3 regions of the Bacillus sp. 05T22 genome follow, and region 3 is predicted to be linked to each of the others. Evidence: riboswitches for the same ligand, from Rfam matches in the RefSeq annotation. Region 3 holds a riboswitch; each other region holds the start of a gene.
The links. Region 3 has a riboswitch for S-adenosylmethionine ahead of AC1DIT_RS03080 (YezD family protein). Riboswitches for the same ligand answer to the same signal wherever they lie in the genome.

Region 1 (4,193 bases), on a different contig from region 3:
CATTGGAAAACGATAGGCGGTAGTAAGCTATCTATTATAAATGGCCGTTTTTTATATACAGATTATGAGAGTACAGTGTATGTATTTCAGCTTATTTCGGAAGTAAGCTTACCTGATGGTACACCAATCCGAATTGAATTTGATGGTGAGGAAGCAACAGGAGAAGTGCTATCTGTACATGGATTAGAAATCGAACTGAAATTAAATGATTATATACAAGGCGAAATAAGAGAAGCGATTTTATATAGTGAACCATGGCAGTTATTAGAGCAATTACAAGAGCGGTTGAAAGAAGTTCGAAAAGATAAGCAAAAGCGTCAGCGTGTAAAACGTCTTTTGGATGGAAAGAGTGCGCCAAAGCATATTGAAAAGATGAAAAATCCGAAGAATGAACTTGCATATCGTTCTTTTTATAATCCGACAACATATGTTTGGGGACCGCCTGGAACAGGGAAATCTTATAACTTATCACGCATTATCTCGGCTCATTATCAAAAAGGAAAATCAGTACTTGTACTTGCTCACAGTAATGCGGCAGTTGATGTATTAATGAGTGAAGTAACAAAGCAAATCGAAAAGAAAGAAAAATGGACACCAGGAGAAATCGTCCGGTATGGATTTAGTCAACATGAACATATACGTAACCATGAAACGTTGCTTGCTTCTAGATTAGTGGAAACAACGAATGGGTCATGGGGAGAAGAAAAGCTCTATTTAGAGGAAATGCGCCAAGATTTACGTCAAAAAATCTTATCTTATAAGGCGACTGCTTCTGATAAGAAACGTATACAAGAAATTGAAGGCGATCTCAGAAAGCAAAGAGCGAAAATTAAAGAGGTAGAAAGAGAATATATTGAAAATGCACAGGTAATTGGTGCAACGCTATCTAAATGCGCAATTGATTCTCTTGTTTATGAACGAACATTTGACTTAGTTGTTGTAGATGAAGTGAGTATGGCATATGTGCCACAAATCGCATTAGCTGCTTCTCTTGGTAAGCGAATTGTCGTTTGTGGTGATTTTTTACAGTTACCTCCAATTACGATGGCAAATCATGAGCTTGTTAGAAAGTGGCTCGGGGAAGATATGTTTTATCATGCGGGGATTGTGCAATCGGTAAATAGTTATGAAAAGCATCCGAATTTATTTATGTTGCAAGAACAAAGACGTATGCATGCAGATATATCTAAATTTACAAACTCATTTATTTATAAGAATAGAGTGTTCGACCATCCTTCTGTTTCGGCAAGGCAAGAATTAGCGAAATTACAGCCGTTTGCAAATGAAGCGACAGCTCTGTTTGATACAAGTTTAATGGGAGCTTATTCTTTAAAAGATGCCGCTTCTGGTTCTCGTTTTAATATTATGTCCGGTTTAGTTGCAATGCAAATGATCTTAATTGGATTATTAGATGGGGTGCAATCGATTGGAGTTGTAACGCCATATCGGGCACAGTCTCGGTTCTTATCAACATTTATAAGAGAAGTATTGCAAAAAACAAAGTATCGAAATACACCTGTTCTAGCAGCGACAGTTCATAAATTTCAAGGATCTGAACGAGACATGATGATATTTGATACGGTAGATAGTTATCCGCAAGAGCGCCCTGGCGTGTTATTCTTTGATCATAAGAATCATCGTCTTGTAAACGTTGCAGTATCAAGGGCAAGAGGGAAGTTCATCCAGTTATCGGATTGTCAGTATATGCGGAAAAACCTTTCTAGAAAACAAGCGCTATCTCACTTAACTGCTCACATAGAAAGACACGGAAATGTATATGATCGTACAACATCGCGTCCATTGTTAGAACGAAAAATTACAAAACGCTTGAGATGGTTTATGCAAATGAATTTGGAAGAGACGAAAGCATTATTAAAAGACATTCTGTCAGCAAAACAAAAAATTATTATTTCGCTTCCAAGTACAAGACAAGTAGATAAAAGGGTATGGCAGGCGTTAATGCGTACAACAGCGCAAGTAACAATCTATAGCGATGGACCAATTCCATTAAAAAATGTGAGAGTACAAAGGCAAAATAAATCACTCCCATTTGTATGTATTGATGATGAAATCTTTTGGGTAGGTGCTCCGTTAACATCGCAAATGATGTTTGAAGGAAGTCCGGAATTCCCTTTTATAAGTGCGAGAATGCATGCACCTGAAACGATTGGCGTTTTAAAAGGTTTTTTAGATATTCGTTAAAATCGGATCGTAATTCCTTGACATTTAGTCGGAATAAAACTAGAATGAAAATAATTTAATGCAATTTTATGAAAATAAAAATGATTTTCTTATCACGAGAGGTGGAGGGACTGGCCCTATGAAACCTCGGCAGCGGATTCGATATGAATACTGTGCCAATTCCAGCAAGTGAAAGACTTGAAAGATAAGAAAGAAGGCCATTTTTGAATCTGTATTTTTTAAGCCTCTTTCTATCTTTTGGAAAGAGGCTTTTTTATGTGCAAATTTAAAGGAGGAATAGGGAAATGGGAACAACACAAGTAACGTCACACCGAAATAGCATTACTGAAAGTATAGAAAGAAATAAAGAAAAATACTTACAAACAAGTCATGATATACATGCGAATCCTGAAATTGGAAATCAAGAATTCTTTGCATCTAGAACATTAAGTTTACTTTTAGGGAGTGCAGGATTTCAGCTTCAGCACAATATAGCAGGGCATGAAACAGGATTTATCGCACGGAAAAGTTCAGGGAAACAAGGACCCATAATTGCCTTTTTAGCGGAGTATGATGCTTTGCCTGGATTAGGCCATGCGTGTGGTCATAATTTAATTGGCACAATAAGCGTTGCGGCAGCGATTGCATTATCGGAAACAATTGAAGAAATTGGTGGTGAAATCGTTGTATTTGGGACACCAGCAGAAGAAGGTGGGCCGAATGGAAGCGCAAAAGCAAGTTATGTGAAAGCAGGTTTGTTTAACAATATTGATGCAGCACTTATGATTCACCCTAGCGGAAAAACAGCAACGACAAGTCCTTCACTAGCAGTTGATCCACTTGATTTTCATTTTTATGGAAAGTCTGCACATGCGGCTGCTTCCCCAGAAGAAGGAATTAATGCGTTAGATGCAATTATTCAGCTTTATAATGGCATTAATGCACTTCGCCAACAACTTCCATCAGATGTGAAAATTCATGGTGTCATTACAGAAGGAGGGAAGGCACCAAATATTATTCCAGATTACGCATCGGCACGTTTCTTTATTCGCGCAGCAACACGTAAAAGATGTGCTGAAGTAACTGAAAAAGTACGAAATATTGCGCAAGGTGCAGCGCTAGCAACAGGAACAACAGTAAAAATTAATCAGTTTCAAAATGAAATCGATGAACTATTAGTGACAAAAACATTTAATGAAGTGGTTGCGGAGGAATTAGAAAACCTTGGTGAAAATGTAAATCGTAAAGAGAGACTTGGAATCGGTTCAACAGATGCAGGAAATGTGAGTCAAGTCGTACCAACGGTTCATCCTTATATTAAAATTGGGCCGGATAATTTAGTTGCACATACGAATGAATTTAGAGAAGCAGCTCGTTCGGAACTTGGCGATAAAGCATTAGTTACATCCGCAAAAGCATTAGCGTATGCAGCATATCGATTAATTACAGAAGAAGGAACGCTTGATCAAATTAAGGAAGAGTTTAAAGAAGCACAGAGAAATCAATAATGTGATTCATATTGTGGAGGTGTTCGTTTGAAATTTTATTTATAATACAGCTAGATACATAGAAAAGGGGAATTGTTCATGCAAATAACAAATGAACGAGCAATGTTACGATTAATAGATACAAATGATGCCGAAAAATTATTTTCAATTGTGGAAGGGAATAAAGAAATATGGACGTATTTAATAGCTAAAATGGATAGCTATCAAGATATGGAGCGATATGTTGAAACGGCAGTAAAACGATATGAAAAGGGAACGGATTTACCATTTGTTGTTATAGATCAAAAAACGAATGAAGTTGTAGGCAGTACACGTTTGTACAGTATTTCAAATAATAACAAAACGGTTGAACTCGGCCAAACTTGGTATCATCCGAGTGTACAACGAACAAGTATGAATACGGAATGTAAGTACATGTTATTGCAATATGCGGTACAAAATGGACCTGTATAAATAGGAGGCAAACATGACAAATATTGAAACAAAAAGACTAAAGATGATTCC
Region 2 (4,193 bases), on a different contig from region 3:
AGATCGTGTCGTTTTCGGATCGAGTGCCGATGTCGGTTCATCACAAAGCAATACCTTGGGATCATTTGCTAATGCACGAGCAATCGCAACACGCTGTTTTTGTCCACCACTTAGTTGAGAAGGAAAATGATGCGCTTTATCACTTAAGCCAACAATCTCCAAGCACTCTCTTACACGTTTTTCTCTCTCTTCTTTTGAAACTGATTTCAATTCTAATGGTAAAGCAATATTATCCGATACGTTTTTATTATGAAGAAGATGAAAATGCTGAAAAATCATACCAATTGATTGTCTTGCTGTTCGTAAATCTTTCTTGGATAACTTTGTTAAATCTTTTCCATTTACAATAACTGCACCTGAATCTGGTTTTTCCAATAAATTCATTGTACGTAATAATGTAGACTTTCCAGCACCACTTAATCCAGCAATTCCATATATATCATGTTCCTCAATTTGCAGAGAGACTGATTTTACACCGTGAAATAAACCTTCTTTCGTCTGAAACGTTTTATTGATATCGCGTAGCGTTATCATTTTCACTCACTCCTTTTCAATTGATTTAAAAGCATCATCTGCTAGTAATGAGAGTGTTACATCATCCATCGGTGGATTGTGTAAACCAGCGCGAACATTTACATAATAGCGGTGCAGTGGATTCTTTTCAGATAAGCTTTTTGCCCCTACAATTCTCATTGTCTTATCAACAATTGATATCGCCGCATTCGTCGCAATATATTTCGCTGCTGCTAATTCCGCTTGTAAAGATTGTTTATTTTCCACCTCATCATATTTTTTCGCAACTTGGTATAAAAAAGTACGAGCTTGCAAGAGTTCCAGCTCTAATTCGCCTACTAATCTTCTAACGTTTGGAAGCAAACTAATTGGGTGATTTAAACTATTCGGTTGATATGCTTTCGCAAAATCAATCGCATAATTTCTTGCAGCCTGCGCAATCCCTAAATAACATGCTGGTATATGAAGTAACCATCCAATTCCTTTCGGTTTCGCCTGTGAACCTTTTACATCTGTAAAAAATTCATGTGGGATTTCAACATTCTGTAATACAAGATCATGGCTAGCCGTTCCACGCATCGCAACACTATCCCATGTCTCTTCAATCAACACACCCTTTTCATGTCTTGGAATCACAAATTCTCCTATCTCATCTCGCCCTTCAATGCTTGCAGATATGATGAAATAATCAAGTACGGGCGCCATCGTTGTGAACGTTTTTCTTCCGTTTATAATCCACTTGTCGCCTTTTTGTACAGCTAATGTTTCTGGTTTCCCTCCCCGAGTAGGACTCCCTGTCTTCGGTTCAGTTGCCGCCCTGTTAAAAAGGGCGCCTTTTTTTACTTCTTCACAAAACCAAGAAAACATCTCAGGTTTCCACGAGCGATTTTCCGCAAGTTCCTTCACAATTCCAAGATGCCATCCAATAGACAAAGCTGTTGCTCCATCTCCCTCTGCAATCTTCTCTTGAAATAAAACAAAATCATATAATGAAATCGCCTTCCCACCAAAATCCTTCGGAAGAGTTAATTTTGTATAACCAATACTTTGTAAGTCTTTAATATTTTCAAAAGGAAAAGAGCCTAGTTCACTCAGTTGATGTTCCCTTCCTGCAAATTGCGGAATGAATTCTGTTATCTTCTCCAATACGAGAACTTGTTCTTCTGTTTCTATAAATGATAATGTCATGTCAAGATCTCCTTTACTTTAAGTAGTCAGGAAGCACAAACCCTTCAAATTGTTCTTCAGACTGAATCATCTTTTTGAACTCTGGTGAATGGTACGCTTCAATTAAATCTTTCGCAAATTGTTTTTCTTTATCTTCATCACGAACCGTAACAATAATTCTATGTTGTGATGGTGTTTTTTCTAATTCCAGTGCCTCTTTTAACTTATGTCCAGATGAAATGACAAGGTTTCCGTTAATAATGCCGTAATCTAAATCTTTCATTGCCCTTGGGATTTGTGGTGATTCAAGTGGTACTAATTTGAAATCTTTCTTTTTAAACGTTATATCTTTTTCAGAGATTGTTAAAATATTTACATTTTCTTTTAATTTCACCCAGCCAATCCCTTCTAACATACGTAATGCCCGTTCTAAATTAACTGGATCATTTGGTACCCCAATCTTCATTCCATCTTTCAAATCATCTAATGATTTATGTTTTTCAGAGTATACACCTTGAGGTGCTGATGGAACTTGAATAATACTTGAAATTTTCGCATTATTTTCTTTTGCGTAAGATTTCATAAAAGCAGTACTTTGAAATATATTTGCATCAATATCCTTATTCGTTAATGCTGGATTTGTTTCGTTTGGTGAATTAAACTCAACAATTTTAATTTTGTACCCTTTTTTCTCTAAGTACGGTTGTACCCCTTTTTTCACTTGATCACTGTACGGACCAGGTGTAAAACCTAAACGAATTTCTTTTTGATCGCCCCCTGATGTCTGCGTGCAACCCGTAATGATAAATAAACTACATACAATACTTACAAGTGTAAAAAATAAACGTTTCATCCCTTCTCCTCCTACTAAAAAACAACCTTACATATTAAGAAGGTTGTCATCTTTTTTCCTTCTTATCTACTCGGAATTAGCACCTTTTTTATTACAGATAGGTTGCTGAAGCTTCATTGGGCCGTTCCCTCCACTTCTCTCGATAAGATTATATTTGATTATGCACTCTATTGTGTCACTATTCCGATGAAAATACAAGGTTTTTATTGAAAGTTTTTTCTATAATTTGTAAATTTATAGAAAATCCAAAGCATATTTGCATAAAGAAAAGGATAGACTCGTAGAACTACTCTACCTTTGTCTATCCTTTTCTTTATTTTTTAATCGCCTTTCAACATACGCAAAGGTAACGATGCAACATATCCAATATAAGAACATAATTCTTTAAAGAAAAATGGAATTTCCGTATCTAATGTTTTATATGCTGATGTTGGCGTTGGTGATGCATATGCATCTATCCCAATATGTTTCGCTATTCTCATCGCTCGCTTCATATGAAGAGGATCACTTACAATCGTATACGTATGTAAGCCATTATCAATTCCAACCTGTTTCGCATTCTTTAAATTATCTTCTGTAAAACGCGACTGTGTTTCAATTAATATATCTTCATCCTTTACGTTATGCTTTAATGCATACGCTTTCGCAGTACGTGCTTCTTCCTGCTCTGCTTCAAATTTAGTACCACCTGTAAAAATAATTTTTTTAATACTTCCATTCTTATACAAAGAAATCGCATGATTGATTCTTTCACGAAATACAGGAGATGGTTTTCCGTTCCAAGAAGCTGCTCCTAGTACAATAGCAGCATCTGTATCCACCTCATCCGTTTTAAAGCGATAACTCCAAATATCGTAAGCTGCATAACTTACAAATAGAATGATAGAACTAACCATAAGCAAGAACACTTGCAAGACTCTTCTTTTTTTACTTTTCTTATTTTGTTTCATTTGTACTGGCCTCCGTGCATTATCCATACTTCTAAAAAATAATCTATTTTAAATCATTATATTTGAGTTCATTTGAAAGAAGGCACTTTTCTCAACAATTGATTCGTGCTATAAAGGGTTTTCATTCAAATAGAGGATTTTTAATTTACTATTTTTTGTGGTTCATATTTTATGAATTTAATTTATGTACAAAATTTCTCATACAACTCCATTGTAACGAATTTTTTCACAGAAGGGAATGATGAAACAAAAGTATATAAAAGAAGTAATCATTTTGTAAGAAAAAGAGGTATATTTTTCCCTCTTAGGGACGTATACCTCTTCCACTTCACTTTACAATCCAATATTTCATATGTTGTTCTTCAAGCACACATGTAAAACCGGCTTTTTCTAACACTCTACTTGAAGCGGCATTACTCGTTAAACAATCCGCTTGAATTGTTTGTACTTCTTCAGTCTGCTGCAACCATTTTACAAACGCACGCGCCATTTCAGTCGCATAACCATTTCCTTGATAATTTGATACGATACTATATCCAATCTCCACTGTACCAGTTGAATCCGGTGCACCTTTACAGCCCATTTCACCAATAATGATATTGTCTTCCTTATGAATAATGAGTCCACTCCACTTACTTTGCTTTGGATTTTTCCGTAAACCTTCCGCAACCCATGGTAAAATATCTTTATAATCAGGCATTGGCCATTCT
Region 3 (4,193 bases):
GTAAAAATCTCTTGCGCTTCGTACGTACCGTAATAATTCCCTACCCCAGCATGATCACGCCCCACAATGAAGTGCGTACAACCAAAGTTTTTTCTAACCAGTGCGTGAAATATCGCTTCACGTGGTCCTGCATAGCGCATTGCTGCTGGAAAAACACTTAAAAAGACACGGTCACTCGGATAATAATTTTTCAAAAGCACTTCATAACTTTCCATACGTACATCAGCTGGAATATCATCTGATTTCGTTTCACCAACGAGCGGATTTAAAAATAAGCCATCTACAATTTCCAGTGCAGACTTTTGAATATATTCATGTGCACGATGAACAGGATTTCTCGTTTGAAAACCTACCACTGTTTTCCAGCCACGTTTTGCAAACTCTGCACGTGTTTCACTTGGATCTAAATGATAAGAAGCAAACTTATCATTTTCAAAACGCTTCACAAGCGTAATTGTTCCTCCAACATAAACATTTGGCCTGTCATATAACTTTTTCACACCTGGATGGGCAGTATCAGTCGTTTTATAAACAAGCAATGCTTCCTTGTCTTTATCCGGTGTAAAAATATCTTCTATTTGAATCACACCATATGTGGTCCTTTCTTTGACAAGACGAACCTCTTCACCAATTTTTAATTGCTTCGCCTTCTCTTCTGTTATTGGTAGTGTAATAGGTATACTCCATACATCACCACTTACTAAACGCATGTTTTCTATAACAGATTGATAATCTTTCTTTCCTAAAAATCCAGTAAGCGGGCTATAACCACCTATTGCAACAAGCTCTAAATCACTTAAAGCAATTTTGTCCAATTCAATTTCTTTTGTAATCCCCTTTATTTCATATGTTTCATCAATACGATTTACTAATATTTTGGTTTTACTCATTCCCCTGTCCGCCTCTTTCACATATATTTAAAATCAACCATGACCTTATTGATCATGAAGGCCACATTCCGTTTTCATCTTTCCAGCCCATCGTCCATCCCTTGAATCTCCCCTCTCTCCCACAGGCAACGTACATTTTTCACACCCTATACTTGGGTAACCCATGTCGTGCAATGGATTATAAGGCAAATCATGCTTATATACGTAACGCCACACTTCCTTCCACGTCCAATGAATAAGCGGACAAATTTTAATAGATTGGAAGCGATGATCCTGATTTATAAACCTTGTATGTTTACGCGTTTCAGATTGTTCCCTTCTTAGCCCTGATATCCACGCTTTTCCATTCGATAAGGATTCCTCAAGTGATAAAATTTTCCTTAATTTACAACAAAGATTCGGATTATGTTCCCACAAACGATCCCCATGCTTTTTCGCTTGCTCCTCAAGCGTTAGCGAGGGTTGCTTTTCAATAATTTCAAGATCCGGAAACCTTTCGCGCACCCGCTTAATTAAATCGTATGTTTCTTGAAAATGAACGTTTGTATCTAAAAATACAACTTTTGCAGATGGATTTACTTGGTTTATAAGATGTAACAACACCATCCCCTCTACACCAAAGCTACATGCGTATACAATTTCATTTTCATAATGTTTATAGGCCCACTCTAATACTTGTAACGCTCCTTTTGTTTCATCTTTCTCAAAAAAAGAAACGAAATCCTCTTTCCACGTTTCATACGTCAGCATGTTCTTTCCCCCCTGTAACGCAAAAAGACGGTTTTAACCTAATAAAATAGATTAAAACCGCCTCTAGTTTTTCTAGTCAGCGCTTTTTACTTTAAGCGTACCTTTTCACTTTTTTCAAGCTGAATCACTTTTCCATCTTGCACAACAATTGTAATAGAACCATATTTCATATCCGCAAGCATCGTTTGAATTTTCTCAGCTACTTCGTCAAAATGTCCACGCACTCCCACGAACAGCCCCCCTTTTTATTCATAAAAAAAATCTTTTCCATTTCGAAAAGACTGTTCGGTAATATATTTACCTTATCTTTCAAAATGGATGCCATTTTGCTGGACTTAGCACCTTGCTTCTTATAAGCAGGTTGCTGAGCTTCGTAGGGCCAGTTCCCTCCGCTTCTCTTGATAAGCTTTGTATTTGTATTTTATCATAATTCTGATTTTTTCAATCCTAGTTTTCCGATATATTTTATATTTTTTAAAAGGGGTTGCTCTATTTGAACAACTCCTTTTATCACTACACAAGCTCTTTTATACGTATGCGATCGTTCCCAATTATATTTTCATATGTTTCACGTTCAACAACAACTTGTGATGCCCCGCCTTTTGCAAATACTACAGCCGGTCTGCGAATCCGATTATAATTATTAGCCATAGAATATCCATATGCTCCTGTACAAGAGATCGCTAACAAATCTGCTGTAGCAACTTGCGGCAGTTCTATATCCCAAATAAGCATATCTCCACTCTCACAACACTTTCCAGCAATTGAAACAACTTCTTCAGCCTCTTCTTTCCCTCGATTTGCTAGCATCGCCTCATAACGAGCTCCATATAAAGCTGGTCTTAAATTATCTGTCATTCCCCCATCGACTGACACATATTTACGAATGCCAGGGATATCTTTTACAGCTCCTACTGTATAAATTGTTGTTCCTGCATCCCCAACAATACTACGACCTGGTTCAATCCATATTTCAGGAAGTGGATAATTATTTCTTGTAAATTGTTCTCTCACTGCATCTGTTACAGCATGCACATATGTTTCAAGGGTAAGTGGTGTATCAGCTTCTGTATAACGAATACCAAAACCTCCACCAACATTTAACACTGTTACAACATAACCAGTCTGTTCTCTTATCTCTTCTAAAAAGTTATGCAATACTTCAATCGCTCGAACAAATCCTGCTGTTTCAAAAATTTGTGATCCAATATGTGAATGAATACCTAACACATTATAATTTGATTTCTCTAGTGCTATTTGAGTCGCCTGCATTGCCTGACCAGTCGAAACTCCAAAACCAAATTTCGAATCATCTTGCCCTGTTGTAATATATTCATGTGTATGCGCCTCTACTCCAGGTGTAACTCGAATTAATATATTTACAATTTTTCCATACTGCTGTGCTAAGTCATGTAATATTTCCATTTCAAAGAAATTATCTACCACAAAGCAGCCAACATCTGCTTGCAGCGCCATGACAATCTCTTCTTCGGTCTTATTATTACCATGAAAATGAATGCGTGATGCAGGAAAACCAACTTGCAAAGCAGTATACAATTCGCCCCCAGAAACAACATCTAAAGACATATTTTCTTCACGAGCTACTCGGCACATCTCCATGCACAAGAACGCTTTACTTGCATACGCTACTTGGTAAGAGAATCCACTTTCCTGGAAAGCACGATGAAACGCGCGGCATTTTTCCCGAATAGAAGCCTCATCGTATACATAAAGTGGTGTCCCATACTGTTTGGCTAGCTGCGTTGTATCGCATCCTCCAATTTCTAAGTGTCCTTGCTCATTGATTCGGCTTGTGCCGTGTAAATACATTTGAATTCCTCCCTTATTTCCTCTAAAACTCATAACCCCAATCTTCTTCTATTCATTGCAGCGCGTTTTTAGATAAAGTGAAACTTTAATCAGTGGGAGTTTCATCCCCACTGATTATGAGCCTTCACCAATCGGGCTTTTACGGGTAGTTGATCCTCCACCTAACTTCTTTGTTTTCTCAGAATTTTAAGATATGAGATCCTACTGCCCGTTAAAGCAGGGTAAACAAAAAACGCGCGGAACAATGTTCACACGCGTTTCTTATTAGGAATAATGTATCATGAAAAAATAAACGAGTTGTTATCTTCTCAAATAAGAAACCGCATCAACATCTCCAAATAGCTCTCCATAAAATAAAATCTTATGACAGTACTACATTTATTCAATGTAGTCCCAATATATGAATGACGTGGTCACTCTTACATTTCGGCAATAGTCCCTTTCAATCTATGATCACAGATTCCACTAAATCTCCCATAGCTTACTCTTTCCTATCGCGGCCTCTACCTTTGAGAGTAGATGAGGTAAATCTATTTAATTTTCAAACATCTAATGTTGGTATTAACAATACCAAACGAATAAATTATTTGTCAAACAATTTTTCACATTGTTTTTTTACAATTTAATTTCGTATTATCTGGTAAGCGCTTTATATCTATTTTTTTCACGGTCCATTCTCCCTCATCATTATTAAACGTAATTCTTATTTTTTCAAATGGCGGA

Region 1: linked by a shared signal. The riboswitch ahead of AC1DIT_RS17525 (M20 family metallopeptidase) and the one ahead of AC1DIT_RS03080 (YezD family protein) in region 3 are both predicted to bind S-adenosylmethionine.
Region 2: linked by a shared signal. The riboswitch ahead of AC1DIT_RS17545 (MetQ/NlpA family ABC transporter substrate-binding protein) and the one ahead of AC1DIT_RS03080 (YezD family protein) in region 3 are both predicted to bind S-adenosylmethionine.

What each region holds. Positions count from the first base shown of each region.
Region 1 is NZ_JBFTMC010000061.1:6,699-10,891, forward strand. It holds gene AC1DIT_RS17520 (AAA domain-containing protein) at 1-2,202, shown strand, start outside; SAM riboswitch class I at 2,289-2,393, shown strand; gene AC1DIT_RS17525 (M20 family metallopeptidase) at 2,487-3,689, shown strand; partial or broken gene AC1DIT_RS17530 (GNAT family N-acetyltransferase) at 3,768-4,127, shown strand; gene AC1DIT_RS17535 (GNAT family N-acetyltransferase) at 4,156-4,193, shown strand, end outside.
Region 2 is NZ_JBFTMC010000061.1:10,970-15,162, reverse strand. It holds gene AC1DIT_RS17555 (methionine ABC transporter ATP-binding protein) at 1-534, opposite strand, end outside; gene AC1DIT_RS17550 (acyl-CoA dehydrogenase family protein) at 541-1,701, opposite strand; gene AC1DIT_RS17545 (MetQ/NlpA family ABC transporter substrate-binding protein) at 1,715-2,533, opposite strand; SAM riboswitch class I at 2,593-2,682, opposite strand; gene AC1DIT_RS17540 (YdcF family protein) at 2,854-3,483, opposite strand; gene AC1DIT_RS17535 (GNAT family N-acetyltransferase) at 3,812-4,193, opposite strand, start outside.
Region 3 is NZ_JBFTMC010000005.1:50,762-54,954, forward strand. It holds gene sat (sulfate adenylyltransferase) at 1-890, opposite strand, end outside; gene AC1DIT_RS03075 (phosphoadenylyl-sulfate reductase) at 936-1,640, opposite strand; gene AC1DIT_RS03080 (YezD family protein) at 1,727-1,870, opposite strand; SAM riboswitch class I at 1,940-2,048, opposite strand; gene lysA (diaminopimelate decarboxylase) at 2,154-3,470, opposite strand; lysine riboswitch at 3,802-3,984, opposite strand; gene AC1DIT_RS03090 (DUF3888 domain-containing protein) at 4,073-4,193, opposite strand, start outside.